Regions from separate parts of the Pararhizobium sp. DWP3-4 genome, predicted to be linked through region 2. Evidence: predicted binding sites of a transcription regulator. Region 2 holds the regulator's gene; the other holds the start of a gene.
The links. The regulator HrcA, encoded in region 2, represses chaperone genes, less so after heat shock. The targets are predictions, from matches to a motif close to GTTAGCACTCNCNNNNNGNGAGTGCTAAC.
Positions count from the first base shown of each region.

Region 1 (6,320 bases), on a different contig from region 2:
CAATGGCGGCGTGAGGCGGTGATTTTGGGCGGCTTGTGGCGGTCGATGACTATGCCGTGACGCCGTGTTCGCCATATCCGGCATCGTTTATCGCTTGCGGGGTTGGTGACGAAACAGTCGTGGCGCAGATTTAACATCATCATGCCCAGGCGGAAAATATCATGCACAGGCCGGGATGCTGGCCTTCTTGCCCTTCACCTGCACTACCCTAAATTTGAAGAAAACTCAGGGGCGGGGTCGGCACGGCTTCCGATTCCAGAACTCCGGCAGGGTGCATTGCCCGCGATGCATCGATTTTATGCAAGGATATATCCGCGCTGGGTGCTATCGATGCATGCCGATATCTCTTGCGGCAGAGAATTGACTCTAACATGCCGGGCGTTTGCTGAATGTATATTCCATATGTTCGATTGCTGGCCGTCTGTTTCAACGTTTCCAGGAATGACCATGTCCAAATTTACCGATGAGCGCCTGAATAAACTTCTCGCACTGGGAAGCCGCATCGAGAGCGAAGCCAGGCGGAAGCAGCAGGAAATCGAACTGGCCAAATCCAAGAAGGCTGATCGGAAACAATGGGTGGAGGAGAATTGGATACAGGTCTTCCGTCCGAAAATCGAAAGCCTTATCGAGATTCTCAACCAAAAGCTTCAAATGGCGGATATGCCGAAAATGCGGCTCACGGAGCCCGCTCCGGGAACGTCGTCAAAAGTCGAGATGGAAATCGCCAGCGAACTGACCGGACGCTCGATCAGAAGCGCGGTCAGCCTGACCGAAGATCATATCCAGTTCCAGCATTACCGCCGTTCATCAGCCCAAAGCGTATCGGTGGGGCATAATGTGATCGGACTGGACGATTTCACCACGGATAAGGTCAACGAAGTTCTGATCGACGTGCTCGATGCCTTTACCCGCGATTTTCCCAAATAGGGCAGACGCGCGCACCGGCAGTGCGCAGAGTGTGTTCGGCACCCTGTGCGCCACCGGGAGGCCCGTGCTTTGCAGCGACGGGCGTTAGAGATCAGCGATGCAAGAGGGCGCGCTGCTTGACGTGCGTTTCCCAGGTTGTGGCGGCCTCGGCAGCAGCCTGCTTGTTGCGGAACGCGAAGCTGTGCTGGCCACTTGCGCGGCTTGCGGGGCTGAAAGGCAGCGCATCATATTCGGTGCCCTCGTTGATGCCCACGGATTGAAGAACCGCTTTGATTTCGTGCACATAGCGTCCGGTGATGGCAAAATCGACGTTCATGGAGTTTCCTTCTCGGTACATGCCAAGCCCCAGGGCTTGTCATGGATTTCAGTGGTGTTCGTGTGCGGATCGGGCTTGTTGAAGGCCGGTGATTTTTCATAGAAATCTCGACCGAAGCCGCTGGCGGTGGGGCAGACGCGGCTCGGCAGTATCCACGCGATCGGGATACCGCCTTCGAAGCCGACAAAATTTTTCGGAAGACAGTTCTGGCATTGCCCCGATATGGGGTGCTTGTCTTGCGCTGTTGGTAGACGTTCGCGTCGAGCACGGCGTTCTCCGCACCGAGTTGATAAAACCCGGCGCGTTCAGTCTTTCGGGCGCTTCTTGGAATCCGCCGGCTTGTCGGCGACGGCCTTGTCTGCTGCGGGCGCAGACGGCAGCTTCAGCTCTTCTTCAGTCTTGGGGCGAAACTTGATCATCTCGATGGTCTTTCGGTTGTGCTCGGGACGGTGGAGAGCTGGCATTTGCGCCAAGAAAACAAGGTAAAACGAGCGAACTGTTCAGAAATATGCCTTGTCGACAGCCATGCAGGCGCCGAGCGCCAAAGACAAAGTCAATGTCCACTGGATGAAGAAGAGAACATATTGAAAGTGATAAATGGAATCGAAGAATGATTTCATCGCAGGACTCCCGTGATAAATCGGATATCCGCTAGTTTAACACACTACACTGGATTTATGTTTTAATTATTGGAACACACAAGGATTGTGATTGTTCATTGGCACAGAATGATTGCTGGCACTCCTAAGCGGAGAGTGCTACTCCTCAAGCAGGGGAGAAGCCATCCGGCTGTGCCCATTAAGGAATCCAAACATGGCTGATACCAATTTCCGCCCGCTGCATGACCGCGTCGTCGTGCGCCGTATCGAGGCCGAAGCCAAGACCAAGGGCGGCATCATCATTCCGGACACCGCCAAGGAAAAGCCGCAGGAAGGCGAAATCGTCGCTGTCGGTACCGGCACCCGTGACGACAAGGGCGCTCTCATCGCGCTCGACGTCAAGGCTGGCGATCGCATCCTGTTCGGCAAGTGGTCGGGCACCGAAGTCAAGCTCAACGGCGAAGACCTTCTGATCATGAAGGAAGCCGACATCATGGGCGTTATCGGCTGATCTCGGCCTCATCGTTTTTCCTTCTCATGAAGACCAGTGGGCGATGCGCCCGGGAGTTCTTTCTATGGCTGCCAAACAAATCAAATTCGGCCGTGACGCGCGTGAAAAGCTGCTGCGCGGCGTCGATATCCTCGCAGACGCCGTCAAGGTCACGCTCGGTCCGAAGGGCCGCAACGTCATCATCGACAAATCCTATGGCGCACCGCGTATCACCAAGGATGGTGTGACGGTCGCCAAGGAAATCGAGATCGAAGACAAGTTCGAAAACATGGGCGCCCAGATGGTGCGTGAAGTGGCTTCGAAGACCAACGACATTGCCGGTGACGGCACCACGACCGCGACCGTCCTTGCCCAGGCCATCGTGCGCGAAGGCACCAAGGCCGTTGCTGCCGGCATGAACCCGATGGACCTGAAACGCGGCATCGACCTTGCCGTGACGGAAGTGGTCAAGGGACTGGTGGCCAAGGCCAAGAAGATCAGCACGTCGGAAGAGGTGGCCCAGGTCGGCACGATCTCTGCCAACGGCGAAACGGAAATCGGCCAGTACATCGCGGAAGCGATGCAAAAGGTCGGCAATGAAGGCGTCATCACGGTCGAAGAAGCCAAGACCGCCGAAACCGAGCTTGAAGTCGTCGAAGGCATGCAGTTCGACCGTGGCTATCTCAGCCCGTATTTCGTCACCAATGCTGAAAAGATGGTTGCCGAGCTCGAGGATGCCTATGTCCTGCTGCACGAAAAGAAGCTCTCCAATCTCCAGGCTCTTTTGCCTGTGCTGGAAGCCGTCGTTCAGACCGGCAAGCCGCTGCTGATCATCTCGGAAGACGTCGAAGGCGAAGCGCTCGCAACGCTCGTGGTCAACAAGCTGCGTGGCGGCCTGAAGATCGCCGCCGTCAAGGCTCCGGGCTTCGGCGACCGCCGCAAGGCCATGCTCGAAGACATCGCGATTTTGACTTCGGGGCAGGTGGTGTCCGAGGATATTGGCATCAAGCTTGAAAACGTCACGCTCGACATGCTCGGCCGGGTCAAGAAGGTTACCATTACCAAGGAAAATACCATCCTGGTCGATGGTGCCGGTCAGAAGGCCGAGATCGATGGCCGCGTCGCTCAGATCAAGGCCCAGATCGAAGAAACCACATCCGACTACGACAAGGAAAAGTTGCAGGAACGTCTTGCCAAGCTTTCGGGCGGCGTTGCCGTTATCCGTGTTGGCGGTGCGACTGAAATCGAAGTGAAGGAAAAGAAGGACCGTATCGACGACGCGCTGAACGCAACCCGTGCAGCGGTCGAAGAAGGCATCGTTCCAGGCGGCGGCACCGCTCTGCTGCGTGCCTCGATCGTTCTCGATCTCAAAGGTGCCAACGACGACCAGACCGCCGGCATCAACATCGTGCGCAAGGCACTTCAGTCGCTGGTTCGCCAGATCGCTGAAAATGCAGGCGACGAAGGCTCGATCATCGTCGGCAAGATTCTCGAAAGCAACACCGACAACTTCGGCTACAACGCCCAGACCGGCGAATTTGGCGACATGATCGCCATGGGTATCGTCGATCCGGTCAAGGTTGTCCGTACGGCCCTGCAGAATGCAGCTTCGGTTGCTTCGCTGCTGATCACCACGGAAGCCATGATTGCCGAACTGCCGAAGAAGGATTCGGCTGGCGGTGGCATGCCTGACATGGGCGGCATGATGTAACGGGTTTCCGTTTCGCAAACACCGACAGCATTCCAAACCAGGAGGGGTCCGGCATCCGGATCCCTCTTAATTGTTTGATACAGAACGATCTTTAAACTGACCCGTGCGCTAATGCCCGCATTTCCACGGACGCACGTTTCGGCTGGCGCTGTCCAGCACGAAACCCGGGTTGCGGCAGAGTTGCCCGGAGCGGGCCACGCCGGCACATTGAAATTGTGTTATCGTAATCGACCAACGACGGCTGCGCTCAGGCACTCCATCTTGGGATGGTGATTGGTCACGAAGCTGAGCGGACATCGGTTACGAGCTTCGGCGCCAAGCACCCGGAGTTGCGCCAACGACAGTCGAGAACACCCTGGTAAAATGGCTCTGATCTGCAAAACCGCAAGTGATGGCCACTTCGGCAAGCGAAGCGTTGGACGTTCGCAGCATCCCACGGGCGCGGTCTATCCGTTCGCTGAGAAGCCACTGATACGGTGTCATCCCGGTCGTTTCCCGAAAGGCGCGAATGAAGTAACCACGCGACAAGTTGCAAGCCTCAGCGACTTCCGCGATCGAGATGTCGCCCTCGATCTTTTCAAGAAGAATGCTCTTCGCCAGGTCCTCATGCGCACGCGAAAGCGTTCTTACCCGGATGGGGGTGGCGTTTCGTCGTCCGCCATAACGCTGAACCAGATACGTCCCGATCGCCGTCGTCATCTGGTCGACGAACAGCGCGCTTGCTTCCTCTGGCCTTTCAAGAGCCGGGATCAGCGCACGCGCAAGATTCGCAAGTACGATATCCTTGGATGCGGTTGCAGCGGATATTGACGTCACCCCGGTCAGTTCGGCCTCATCGGCGAATTTAATGAGCGATGCTTGCGAAATTTCGAACAAAAGGAAATCGAAAGGCGTGCTCAGATCTGCTTTGTAGGCTTCGGCGAGATCGCGGATGTAAATCGAGTTCTCCGGGAAAACGTGGGTCGTCGCATGATGGTTGTGGAATATGCGGCGCGTATGGCCTGCAACGGCCGAGACCCCGAGCACAAAACCTCGATTGCTTGCCGGCGTCTTCACCTGATCGAGCCGGGTGCCGGATGTTGCCTTGCGAAAGACAGCGATGTCGGAGGTCGTCAGCGATTGATTGACAGCCAATTGCGTCAAAGAGCAACCGAACCCATCGGTCACTTGCCGAGCAGAATATCCAATATTACCGGTGGGGACTGGGGCCAAGACACATTACCTCCCTCTCGAAAACGCTGGATGCTGAATCAGTCGACTGTGGTTGCTCAAGGATTCCTCAATGCTAACAATCAGTCGAATTCCTCGCTCAGGATGCTTTTCTACAAGATAACCGCTTGAATGAAGGATAGATAGGTTCAAATGGCGGAGCCTGAGTTGCAGATACAGAATTCGCTGTTCAGATGATCGAGGCAAATGTGAGTGAAGTGTTGGGGGCGAGTGATAGGATTGCGGCAGGGTTTGGTGTCGAAGCGATAAAAGCACTGGCGATCAGGCCTCTTCGCGACGCGCAACTCTCCGTCATCTATCTGGATCGTTCTTACGAAGAGGGCGACGACCCGGTCATTCTTCCGCCGGACGATGCGTTTCTGGTGATGCTCTATCTCGCTGATGTCGATCATTGCGACATCTGGCCGGACCGGCCCCCAGCACCTCTGAAAAGATATCCCAAAGGCTCGATCTGCCTGATCAATTTAAGAGACGGTTCCGCAATTTCAGTGCGGGGACGTTTCGAAGCGCTCGCCTTCCATATCCCAAGTGCGCATCTCTCCGAGCTTGCTGAGGAAGCGGGCGAGCCGCAGATCGATGATCTTGAGATTTGCCGCGGAATTGACGATCAGGTCATCCGCAACCTTGGCGCCGCTTTGATGCCGATGTTCGACATGCCGGACGAGGTGAGGGACATGCTGCTTCCGCATATTGGGCTGGCATTCAATGCACATCTTGCGCATCGCTACGGACGGTCTCCGGCCCAAAGTCTTTCGGCCAGCGGCCGGCTGACGTCCATGCAGGAAAAACGTATCAAGACGTACATAACTGCGAACCTCTCACGGCCTATGACGATCGATCAGATTGCCGATGCAAGCGGGTTTGGGGCGGACGACCTCTGTTCAGGCTTCATGGCAACAACCGGACAGACGGTGCTCGAATGGATTTCGGGATGCCGGGTGAGCATGGCCATGTCCTTTTTGAGCAAGACCGGTGAAACCATCGCCAAAGTGGCTGAAACATGCGGTTTTCCCGAGGAGGATGCCTTTGCCGAAGTCTTCGAGAAAG
Region 1 is NZ_JAFCXF010000015.1:29,070-35,389, forward strand. Features, by position in the region: gene ACP7E6_RS26075 (hypothetical protein) at 331-927, shown strand; gene ACP7E6_RS26080 (hypothetical protein) at 1,019-1,243, opposite strand; gene groES (co-chaperone GroES) at 2,057-2,353, shown strand; gene groL (chaperonin GroEL) at 2,418-4,043, shown strand; gene ACP7E6_RS26095 (helix-turn-helix domain-containing protein) at 4,344-5,177, opposite strand; gene ACP7E6_RS26100 (helix-turn-helix transcriptional regulator) at 5,462-6,320, shown strand, end outside.
Region 1: a site for HrcA is predicted at 1,978-2,006, ahead of groES (co-chaperone GroES). Genes of this name have one in related genera too.

Region 2 (10,436 bases):
GCGATCTATCCCTTATGGGATATCGACAGCCCCCATTGCGTCAACAATAATCCTTGGAAAGCAAAATCACGAGGAGAACGGCGATGGCAGGCAGACTTTCCGGAAAGACCGCGTTGATCAGTGGAGGCGCCGGGGGATGCGGCCTTGTCGCCTCACAGCTGTTTGCCCGCGAAGGCGCCCGCGTCGGCATCGTCGATCTTCCCCGCAGCAAGGGCGAAGAGGTTGCAGCCCAGATCCGCGCCGAGGGTGGACAGGCCTTCTTCGCACCGGCGGATGTTTCGGTTTCTTCCGAGGTCAAAGCGGCCGTCAAGACCGTGGAAGACACGTTCGGGGCGATCACCGTTCTCTTCAATCATGCCGGCATCCTGGCCGTTGGGCCGTTTCTGGAAACGGAAGAAGACGAGTGGGACCGGCTGATGGCCGTCAATGTGCGCTCGATGTTCCTGATGACTAAGGCCGTTCTGCCGGGCATGCTGGCCGCCGGTGGCGGCAGTATTGTCTCGACCTCGTCGATCTCCGCCGTCGCCGCGACCCCGATGGAAGTGCTCTACGATACGACCAAGGGTGCCTGCCACATGTTTGCCAGGGCGATTGCGGTGGAGTTCCGCGACCGCGGCATCCGCTCCAACGCCGTCTGCCCCGGCTTCATTGCCACCGACCACGGCAAACGCGAGCTGGTCGGCCTTGCCAAATATGGCGTCGATGTTTCCGATGCGGCGATCGCCGCCCAGCAGGGGCGGATGTGCGATCCGATGGAGGTGGCGCAGGCTGCCCTGTTCCTGGCGAGCGACGAATCCAGCTTCGTCAACGGCACGCATCTGTTCGTCGATAATTGTTTTACGGCGATGTGAAGAACAAAGGGGAGAACGGGAACATGATGCAATCAGGTGGCCACTGGCGCAACTGGGTGGGGAATCAATCGTGCATCGTCCGGCACCGGGGGGCGCCGGACAGCGAGGCGGCTCTGGCGGATATGGTGCGCGAGGCAACCTCGAACGGGCTGAACGTGCGCTGCGCCGGCTCAGGGCATTCGTTCACGCCGGTGGCGCTGACCAGCGGACTGCACCTGACGCTGTCCGGCCTGCAGGGCATCAGCCATATCGACACGGCGCGCAAACGCGTCTCCGTCCATGCCGGCACGACGATCAACACGCTCGGCAAGGCCTTGAAGCGCAGCGGGCTTTCGATGATCAACCAGGGCGATATCGACAGCCAGGCGCTGGCAGGCGCGCTGACAACCGGCACGCACGGCACCGGCCTTACACTTGGCAACATGGCTTCGCAGATCGTCGGCATGCGGCTGGTGCAGCCGGACGGCAGCATTCTCGCCATCGATGATAGCGAGCCGGACATGCTGAACGCCGCCCGCGTTTCCATCGGCATGCTCGGCGTCATCTCCGAAATCACACTACAGGTGATGGACAGCTACAATCTGCATGAGAAGCTGTGGCGCTGCACCTTCGACGAATGCATGGAGCAACACGACGATCTGGCTGCCAACCACCGGCATTTCGGCTTCTTCTGGTGCCCCGTGCCAGAGAGCCGCCATTGCTACTGCCTGCCGGATACATCCTCGGTCTCGACCACCACAAGCCTGTCTGACGTCTGCGAGATGAAGACCATCGACATCACCGATGCGCCGCCGATGGAAAGCGCGTTCGAAAAGATCGCCTATTCCTCGGAGATCTATCCGATCGAATATGTGCCGAACTTCCACGAGCTGGAATATGCGGTGCCGGTCAAATACGGCAAGCAGGCCTGCACCGAGGTGCGCAAGCTGATGCTGGAGAAACACCCGACCTGCATCTACCCGATCGAATACCGCTTCACCGCCGGCGATGGCGGCTGGATCAGCCCGTTCTTCGAACAGGATTCGATCACGCTCTCGGTCTCCGGTCAGCCAGGCACGGACTACTGGAACTACCTGAAGGATGTCGACGATATCCTGCGCCAATTCGGCTCCCGCCCGCATTGGGGCAAGCTGCATTTCCTGGGCAGCGAGGATGTGACGGCGCTCTATCCACGCGCCGGGGATTTCCGGGCGCTCAGGAACAAGCTCGATCCGGAGGGCCGGTTCTTGAATGATCATTTGAGGCAGCTATTTGGGTGAGACCAATCCTGCGCTGCGAAAAATTTTAGGAAACGCATGCATTAATATGAGATTGGAGCAGGAAATGAAGTCCATTTTTGTATCGATTGTTTTATCAGCATTTATGCTACTTCCCGCGGCGGCAGCGGGCGATGTTTTTGTTACCGGATGTACGTCGGAGAATACGCCTGTACGGATCAAGCTCCTTGCTTCGGTTAAGGATCAGCCGGCAATTCAGGCAGCTTTTCGAAGCTTCAGCAAAAGCAAGGCGGCGAGTTGGTTCCTTGAGCAGAAAAAACATCCGAAGGGCAAAGACTGGCAATCAGCCCTGGTCTCGCTCCAAGGGCAAAGCGGTGGAAGACTTTCGGAACAAAATCCTCTTCGCGTCGCAAAAACCATTTCTTTTTCGAAAAAAGCATCGACCAAAAGGGTCTATTGCGGCGGTTAGGAAAGCGGCCACCAGCAAGAAGTGATGTACCGCCTCTTCCCAGGCACGGAAGCAACAATCAAGCTTCCGGGTTTTCTTCCGCCGCAACCACCTTCGGGCCGCCCTTGGCGACGCCGACCATGGCGGGGCGCAGGACGCGTTCGCCGATGGTGTAGCCGGCCTGGACCACCTGGACGACGGTGTTGTTCGGAACTTCTGCATTCGGCACTTCGAACATCGCCTGATGGAAGTTCGGGTCGAATTTCTGGCCGACCGGCTCCAGTTTCTGGACGCCATGACGCTCCAGCGCCGACAGCATGGCGCGTTCGGTCATCTCGACGCCTTCGATCAGCGCGTTGAAGCCGACATCGCCGGCCTCGCGCGCTTCCGCGGGGATGGCATCGAGCGCGCGGCGCAGGTTGTCGGACACGGCCAGCATGTCGCGGGCAAAGCCGGCGACGGAATAGGATTTTGCATCCTTGACGTCGCGCGCGGTGCGGCGGCGCAGGTTGTCCATTTCAGCGGCAAGGCGCAGGTAGCGGTCGCGCATGTCGGCAGCTTCAGCCTTGGCAAGCTCCAACGGATCCGGCTCGGAAACGGCGGTATCGACCTGATCATCGGCGGCTTCGGCATAGGCGGCAGCTGCTTCGTCCGCGTTCACTTCAGCACCGTGTTTGTTTATATCGTCGGTCATGACGGTCTCCGGAATGTCAATATGTCTAGGATTTGGTGTCGATATCGAGCTTTGAAGCCGAAAAATCAAGGGTACAATCGAAAGCTGCCGGAAAAACCGGCTTCTTCCCGGCCGATTACCGCGACAAACGCGACATCAGCTGCGCCGTATAGTCCACCATCGGCACAATGCGCGAGTAATTCAGCCGCGTCGGACCGATGACCCCGACAGCGCCGACGATCTTGTCGTCACTGTCCCTGTAGGGCGCCACGATCAGCGACGAGCCGGACAGCGAAAACAGCTTGTTTTCCGACCCGATGAAGATCCGCACCCCCGGCCCGCTTTCGGCCAGATTGAGGATTTCGATCAGGCTGTCCTTCTTTTCCAGATCATCAAACAGCATACGCAGCCGGTCGACATCCTCGGCGCCAGCCAGCCCTTCCAGAAGATTGGCACGGCCACGCACGATCAGCTGCGTCGGCTTGTCATCGGCCTCGCTGCCAGACCAGATGGCAAGGCCGCGCTCGACCAGATCCTGGCTCAGCGTATCGAGTTCGCGCCGGACGGTTTCCTTGACCTTCTCCAGCTGGCCGCGCACTTCCGGCAGCGTCTGTCCGGCGAGATGGGCGTTCAAGAAATTGGCGGCTTCCGTCAGTTGCGAGCTGGTGACGCCGGCCGGCAGCTCGATGATACGGTTTTCCACCTGGTCATGCTCGCCGACGAGGACCGCCAGCGCCTTGGTCGGCGTCAGCCGGACGAATTCGACATGCCGCAGCACCGGATCATTCTTGGCGGTGATGACCAACCCTGCCCCGCGCGACATGCCCGACAGCATCTGGCTGGCATCGTTCAGCAACGTCTCCACAGGCTGGTCGCGGTCGACGCGGCGCACATGCCGGTCGATCGAGGCGCGGTCCTCGGGCGACAGATCGCCCACCTGCATGAAGGCATCGACGAAAAACCGCAGGCCATTCTGTGTCGGCAGGCGCCCGGCGCTGATATGCGGCGAATAGATCAGGCCGAGGTCTTCGAGATCGCTCATGACGTTGCGGACGGAGGCCGGCGACAGCGACATCGGCAGGATGCGCGACAGGCTGCGCGAACCCAGCGGCTCACCGCTTTCCAGATAGCTTTCCACGATGCGACGGAAGATTTCGCCCGACCGCTCGTCGAGCGCCGAAAGCCTTTCCCGCATTGCAGATTTATCCAGGACCATTCGAACGCAAAAACCCATGTTGTTGAAGTCAATTGGAATATAGTGATCCCCGCCCGGATAGCAAAAGGGAAATTGGCTGGAAAACCCGCCGTACGCGCCTTTTGGCCCTCCTCCACTCTTTTAGAGCAAATGATTTCCCTTCCTCCCAAGTTAGGTTAGAAGGCTGACAAACATCACAGGAGTTCATGATGCGGCCTTCCGGCAGAAAAACCGACCAGATGCGCAAGGTTTCCTTCGAGCGCAATGTTTCCAAACATGCAGAAGGATCCTGCCTGGTGAAGTTCGGCGATACGCATGTGCTGGTCACGGCGAGCCTGGAAGAAAAGACGCCACCGTGGCTGCGCAACAGTGGCAAGGGCTGGGTTACCGCCGAATACGGCATGCTGCCGCGCGCCACCGGCGAGCGCATGAAGCGCGAGGCAGCCTCTGGCAAGCAGAGCGGCCGCACCCAGGAAATCCAGCGACTGATCGGCCGTTCGCTGCGCGCGGTGGTCGACTTGAAGGAGCTCGGCGAGCGCCAGATCTCGATCGACTGCGACGTCATACAGGCCGATGGCGGCACCAGAACCGCCTCCATTACCGGCGCCTGGATTGCGCTGCGCGATTGCCTTGCCTGGATGGAAGCCCGCAACATGATCAAGGTGGAAAAGGTCCTGAAGGACCATATCGCTGCGATCTCCTGTGGTATCTTCGCCAATCAGCCGGTGATCGATCTCGATTATCTGGAAGACTCGGCCGCTGAAACCGATGCCAACTTCGTCATGACCGGCTCCGGCGGCATCGTCGAGATCCAGGGCACGGCCGAAGGCAAGCCATTTTCCGAAGAGGAATTCGGCACGCTGCTCGGCCTCGCCAAGAACGGTATCGCCGAACTGGTGGGCATGCAGAAGCAGGCCATCGGGGGCTGAGCCATGGCCGCACCGTTCGAAGGCATTCTGGAGACGGCGCTCTATGTCGATGATCTCGATGCGGCAGAGGCGTTTTACGGCTCCGTTCTCGGCCTCGAGAAAATCAGCCGCGCCAGCAACCGGCATGTTTTCTTTCGCTGCGGTCCCGGTGTTCTCCTGATCTTCAATCCGGTGGAAACGCTGACACCGCCGCTGCCGCATGGCACGCAAGGTCCCGGGCATATGTGTTTTCGGGTAGCAGCCGGTGATCTCGATGCCTGGAAGAAGAAGCTGTCGGAAGCCGGGATTGCGATTGAATCCGAAGTGATTTGGCCGTCGGGCGCACGTTCATTTTATTTCCGCGATCCGGCTGGAAACAGCCTGGAATGCGCCGAAGCCCGTCTTTGGAATATCGACTGACACGAATGGGCGGAATGCCCGCCGGATGAGAAAGACGCAGATGCGCAAGCTTGAAGACAAGACCCTGATCGTTGCCAGCCACAATGCCGGCAAGATCCGCGAAATCCGCGACCTGATCGGCCCGATGGGCTTTGAAGCCAAATCGGCGGCCGATCTCAACTTCGTCGAACCGGATGAAACCGGCACGACCTTCGAGGAAAATGCCACGATCAAGGCACTGGCCTCGGCGAAAGCCTCCGGTCTGCCGGCGCTTTCGGACGATTCCGGCCTTGTGGTCGATGCGCTGAACGGCGACCCGGGCGTCTACACCGCCAATTGGGCGGAGACTTCCGACGGGACGCGCGATTTCACTATCGCGATGCAAAAAGTCGAGACCGCCCTCCAGGAAGCCGGAGCCACCGCCTTCGACCGGCGCACCGGCCGTTTCGTCTCGGTGCTGTGCCTCGCCTGGCCGGATGGACATGTCGAACTGTTCCGTGGCGAAGTGGAAGGCCATATCGTCTGGCCGCCGCGCGGGGACCAAGGTTTTGGTTACGACCCGGTCTTTCAACCGCTTGGCTACGACACCACCTTCGGCGAAATGAGTGCTGCGGAAAAGCACGGCTGGAAACCGGGCGATTCCGAGGCGCTGTCGCATCGGGCGCGGGCGTTCAAGCTTTTTGCCGAGACGTGCCTGAGTGCTTGAGAGGCCCAGGCCGGCCGTTTGCTCCGAATGTGGGTAATTACCCCCCTCTGTCACTCCGTGACATCTCCCCCTCAAGGGGGGAGATCATTCTTTTCCCTCAATGCCCAAAAGCCTGCGGCTAATCTCCCCCCTTGAGGGGGATATGTCGGCGTCGCCGACAGAGGGGGGTGACCCGGCTCCGATTTCAGACATAGAGATAAAAGACCAAACCATGTAAGAGGCGGGATAGCGTTTAGCGTCTCCGGTCTCTAAATGTGCAGACAACACGACCCTAACGACATCGCGCCCGAGCGCCTGAAAGACCTGAAAACAGAATGGCCACTTTTTCTTCCATCGGTGACAGCAAGGAGCCCGGATTCGGGGTCTATGTGCATTGGCCCTTCTGTGCTGCCAAATGTCCCTATTGCGACTTCAACAGCCATGTCCGGCATCAGCCGGTCGACCAGCCGCGTTTCGTCACCGCATTTCTCACCGAAATGGCGGCGATGCGGCATATGTCGGGGCCGCGCACCGTCACCAGCATCTTCATGGGCGGCGGCACGCCGTCGCTGATGAACCCTTCGACGGTCGAGGCCATTCTCGATGGCATCGCCAATCTCTGGCACGTGCCCGACGGCATCGAAATCACCATGGAGGCCAACCCGTCCAGCGTCGAGGCGACCCGTTTTCGCGGTTATCGTGCCGCCGGGGTCAACCGGGTTTCGCTTGGCGTGCAGGCGCTGAACGACCGGGACCTCAAGTTTCTCGGCCGGCTGCACAATGTCGAGGACGCCCTGAAGGCGATCGGCCTGGCGCGCGACATCTTTCCGCGCATGTCGTTCGACCTGATCTATGCCCGCCCGAACCAGACCGTCGAGGCCTGGGAACTAGAACTGAAGCAGGCCGTCTCCTATGCCGTCGATCACCTGTCGCTCTACCAGCTGACGATCGAAGAAGGCACGCCCTTCTATGGCCTGCACAAGGCGGGCAAGCTGATCGTGCCGGATGGCGAGCATTCCGCCGTGCTCTACGAGGCGACGCAGGAGATCACCGAAGGTTTCGGCATGCCGGCCTATGAGGTTTCCAACCATGCAGCACCCGGCGCCGAGAGCCGCCACAACCTGACCTACTGGCGCTATGGCGACTATGCCGGCATCGGCCCGGGCGCCCATGGCCGCCTGACGCGCGGCCGCAACAAGATCGCCACAGCGACGGAGCGCAAGCCTGAAGACTGGCTGCAACTGGTCGAGGAGCACGGCCACGGCATGGTCGAGCAGGAAGTGCTGGGCTATGACGAACAGGCCGACGAACTGTTGCTGATGGGCCTGCGGCTGAAGGAAGGCATCGACCTCGTGCGCTGGCAGGACCTGTCCGGCCGAGAGCCCGATCCGGACCGCGAACAGTTCCTGATCGAACACGGCTTTATCGAGCGGCTCGGCAATTCCCGCCTGCGCTGCACGCCGGCCGGCATGCTTATCCTCGACGCGGTGGTTGCCGATCTCGCCTGCTAGAGCAATTCCAGCAAAAGTGCGTCGCGGTTTTACGTCCGCAATTGCGCCAAGACAAGAAGCTGGAGCGTTTTCGCGATTCGGAGAAAAGCGGAAATGCTCCAAGTTCTATTCAAACGCTGCGAGATATTTTTTGGCGATCGTATCCAGCGTCGCCCGCTCGTCAGGCTCCAGCAGCGCCGTCAGCCGGTGCTGGTTGGCGACATGGGCGGTCACAGTGCGTTCGACCAGAGCAAGCCCTTCCGGCTTCAGCGCGATCAGCACGCTGCGGCGATCTTCCGGATTGGTCAGCCGTTCGACGAGCCCGGCCTTTTCCAGCTGGTCGATCCGGTTGGTCATCGTGCCCGACGTGATCATCGTCGTTGCCAAGAGGTCGCCCGGCGACAGCCGGTAAGGCGGGCCGGAGCGGCGCAGGGCCGCCAGCACGTCAAAGCTCGCCGACGACAGTCCGAACTCCGAAAAGGTCTTCTGGACCTCGCGGCTGAGATAGGTCGATAGCCGCGCCAGCCGGCCGAGAAGCCCCATCGGCTCGACATCGAGATCCGGACGCTGCTTGCGCCATTGTGCCAGAATTCTATCGACGTGATCTTCATCCATGGCTTCTGGTACGCAGAATTCATCTTGACGTCAAGATAATCGCGAGTATCCTGATTTTATCTTGAAATCGAGATACTTTAAATGAAGATAAAATCCGCATCCCTTACCGATATAGGCCTGACCGCCATCGCACCCGCCATCTGGGGCAGCACCTATCTGGTCACCACCGAATTCCTGCCGCATGGCTATCCGCTCACCGTCGCCATGCTGCGCGCCTTGCCGGCAGGCCTCATCCTGCTCTTTATTGTCCGGCAATTGCCGCAGGGCATCTGGTGGGCGCGCAGCTTCATTCTGGGTGCGCTCAATTTCTCGTTCTTCTGGGCGATGCTGTTCGTCTCGGCCTATCGCCTGCCCGGCGGTGTTGCTGCGACCGTCGGCGCCATCCAGCCGCTGATCGTCGTCATGCTCGCCCGGCTTTTGATCGGCACGCCGGTCAAGACGATGGCGATCATTGCCGGCAGTGTCGGCATGGCCGGCGTCGCCCTGCTGGTGCTGACACCCGGAGCAGCGCTCGACCCGATCGGCATCATCGCCGGGCTAGGGGGCGCGGTCTCCATGGCGTTTGGGACAGTGCTGACACGCCACTGGGCGCCGCCTGTGTCGAGCCTGACCTTTACTGCATGGCAACTCACCGCTGGCGGTCTGTTGCTGTTGCCGGTAGCCCTGCTGTTTGAACCGGCGCTACCAATGCCGACCACGGCCAATATACTTGGCATGGTATGGCTCGGCCTGATCGGCGCCGCCTTCACCTATCTCCTGTGGTTTCGCGGCCTGTCCAAGCTGGAACCAGCAGCCGTCGCATCGCTCGGTTTTCTCAGTCCGCTGGTGGCCACACTGCTCGGCTGGGGCGTGCTGAACCAGAACCTAACGCCGCTGCAGATCATCGGCATGGCCGCCGTGCTGGTCAGCGTATGGCTCGGGCAACGGGCGCAGATGGCGCCCCGTGCTGCAGTACCGGTCACGCCGAAAACCGTCAGCCCTTAGCGGCCTTGTCCCTTGCGGCCGCCAGCCCCTTGGAGATCGGCCCGGCGATATCGGCCGACAGCATCGCCGTCAGGCCGGCCGCAGTCGTCCCGCCGTACTCGGTAAAGACCCTAACAGTATCGGCCGGTGTTTCCGAAGCATCGGCCATCCACGCGCCGGAGCCGAGAAAGAGCTGACGGACGGCGGTATCGGCAACATCCGGAGCCACGCCGTTCTCGATCGCATCACGGATCATCACATCGGCGAACGCCGCAATGAATGCCGGGCCGGACCCTGTCAGGGCGGTGAAATAATCCAGCTCGCTTTCCGCGGACAGTTTTGTCGTCTTTCCGGAGCAGGCAAAGAAGCCGTCGGCAAAAGCAGCGTCCGCAGCAGTTACCCCCGGTGTCGAAAGCCAGGGGGTAAAAGAAAGCCCCTGCTCGGCGCAGGCATTCGGCATGGCGCGAATGACGCGTTCGCTTTTGAAGCGCGCAAGCAGCACTTCTGCAGGCACGCGAGCCATGACCGAGATGACCAGCTTGCCGGACAGATCAAGCTCCAGCGCATCGATATCCTCTGGCCGCACCGACAGAATGACGATGTCCGCCTGAGCAGCCAGCGACTTGTTATCGGTAACAAACCGGATATCCGGCCAGGCCTCGAATCCTGCTGTCTTGCCGCTGCGCGACGACAGGATGAGATCGGTGGCAGCGACGAAGCCCTTGGCAAGGGCCGGTCGAAGCAGAGCCCCGCCCAGCCAGCCGGTTCCGCCGATGACGCCGAGCGTCGTCAAGCCCACTCGCCCTTGCGCATCACCGGAACCTTGGCGCCATCGACGCGAACGCCGTCGATATCGACTTCCCCTGAACCGATCATCCAATCGATATGGATCAGGCTGGAATTGCCGCCCTGCGCCGCGATCTGTTCCTGGCTGAGCGAGGCGCCGTCAAGGAAGCATTTCGAATAGCACTGGCCGAGCGCGATGTGGCAGG
Region 2 is NZ_JAFCXF010000006.1:396,905-407,340, reverse strand. Features, by position in the region: gene ACP7E6_RS18195 (SDR family NAD(P)-dependent oxidoreductase) at 84-851, shown strand; gene ACP7E6_RS18190 (D-arabinono-1,4-lactone oxidase) at 875-2,110, shown strand; gene ACP7E6_RS18185 (hypothetical protein) at 2,175-2,537, shown strand; gene grpE (nucleotide exchange factor GrpE) at 2,596-3,210, opposite strand; gene hrcA (heat-inducible transcriptional repressor HrcA) at 3,326-4,384, opposite strand; gene rph (ribonuclease PH) at 4,594-5,313, shown strand; gene ACP7E6_RS18165 (VOC family protein) at 5,317-5,712, shown strand; gene rdgB (RdgB/HAM1 family non-canonical purine NTP pyrophosphatase) at 5,753-6,397, shown strand; gene hemW (radical SAM family heme chaperone HemW) at 6,712-7,887, shown strand; gene ACP7E6_RS18150 (MarR family winged helix-turn-helix transcriptional regulator) at 7,993-8,481, opposite strand; gene ACP7E6_RS18145 (EamA family transporter) at 8,563-9,465, shown strand; gene ACP7E6_RS18140 (pyrroline-5-carboxylate reductase family protein) at 9,455-10,237, opposite strand; gene ACP7E6_RS18135 (aminopeptidase) at 10,234-10,436, opposite strand, start outside.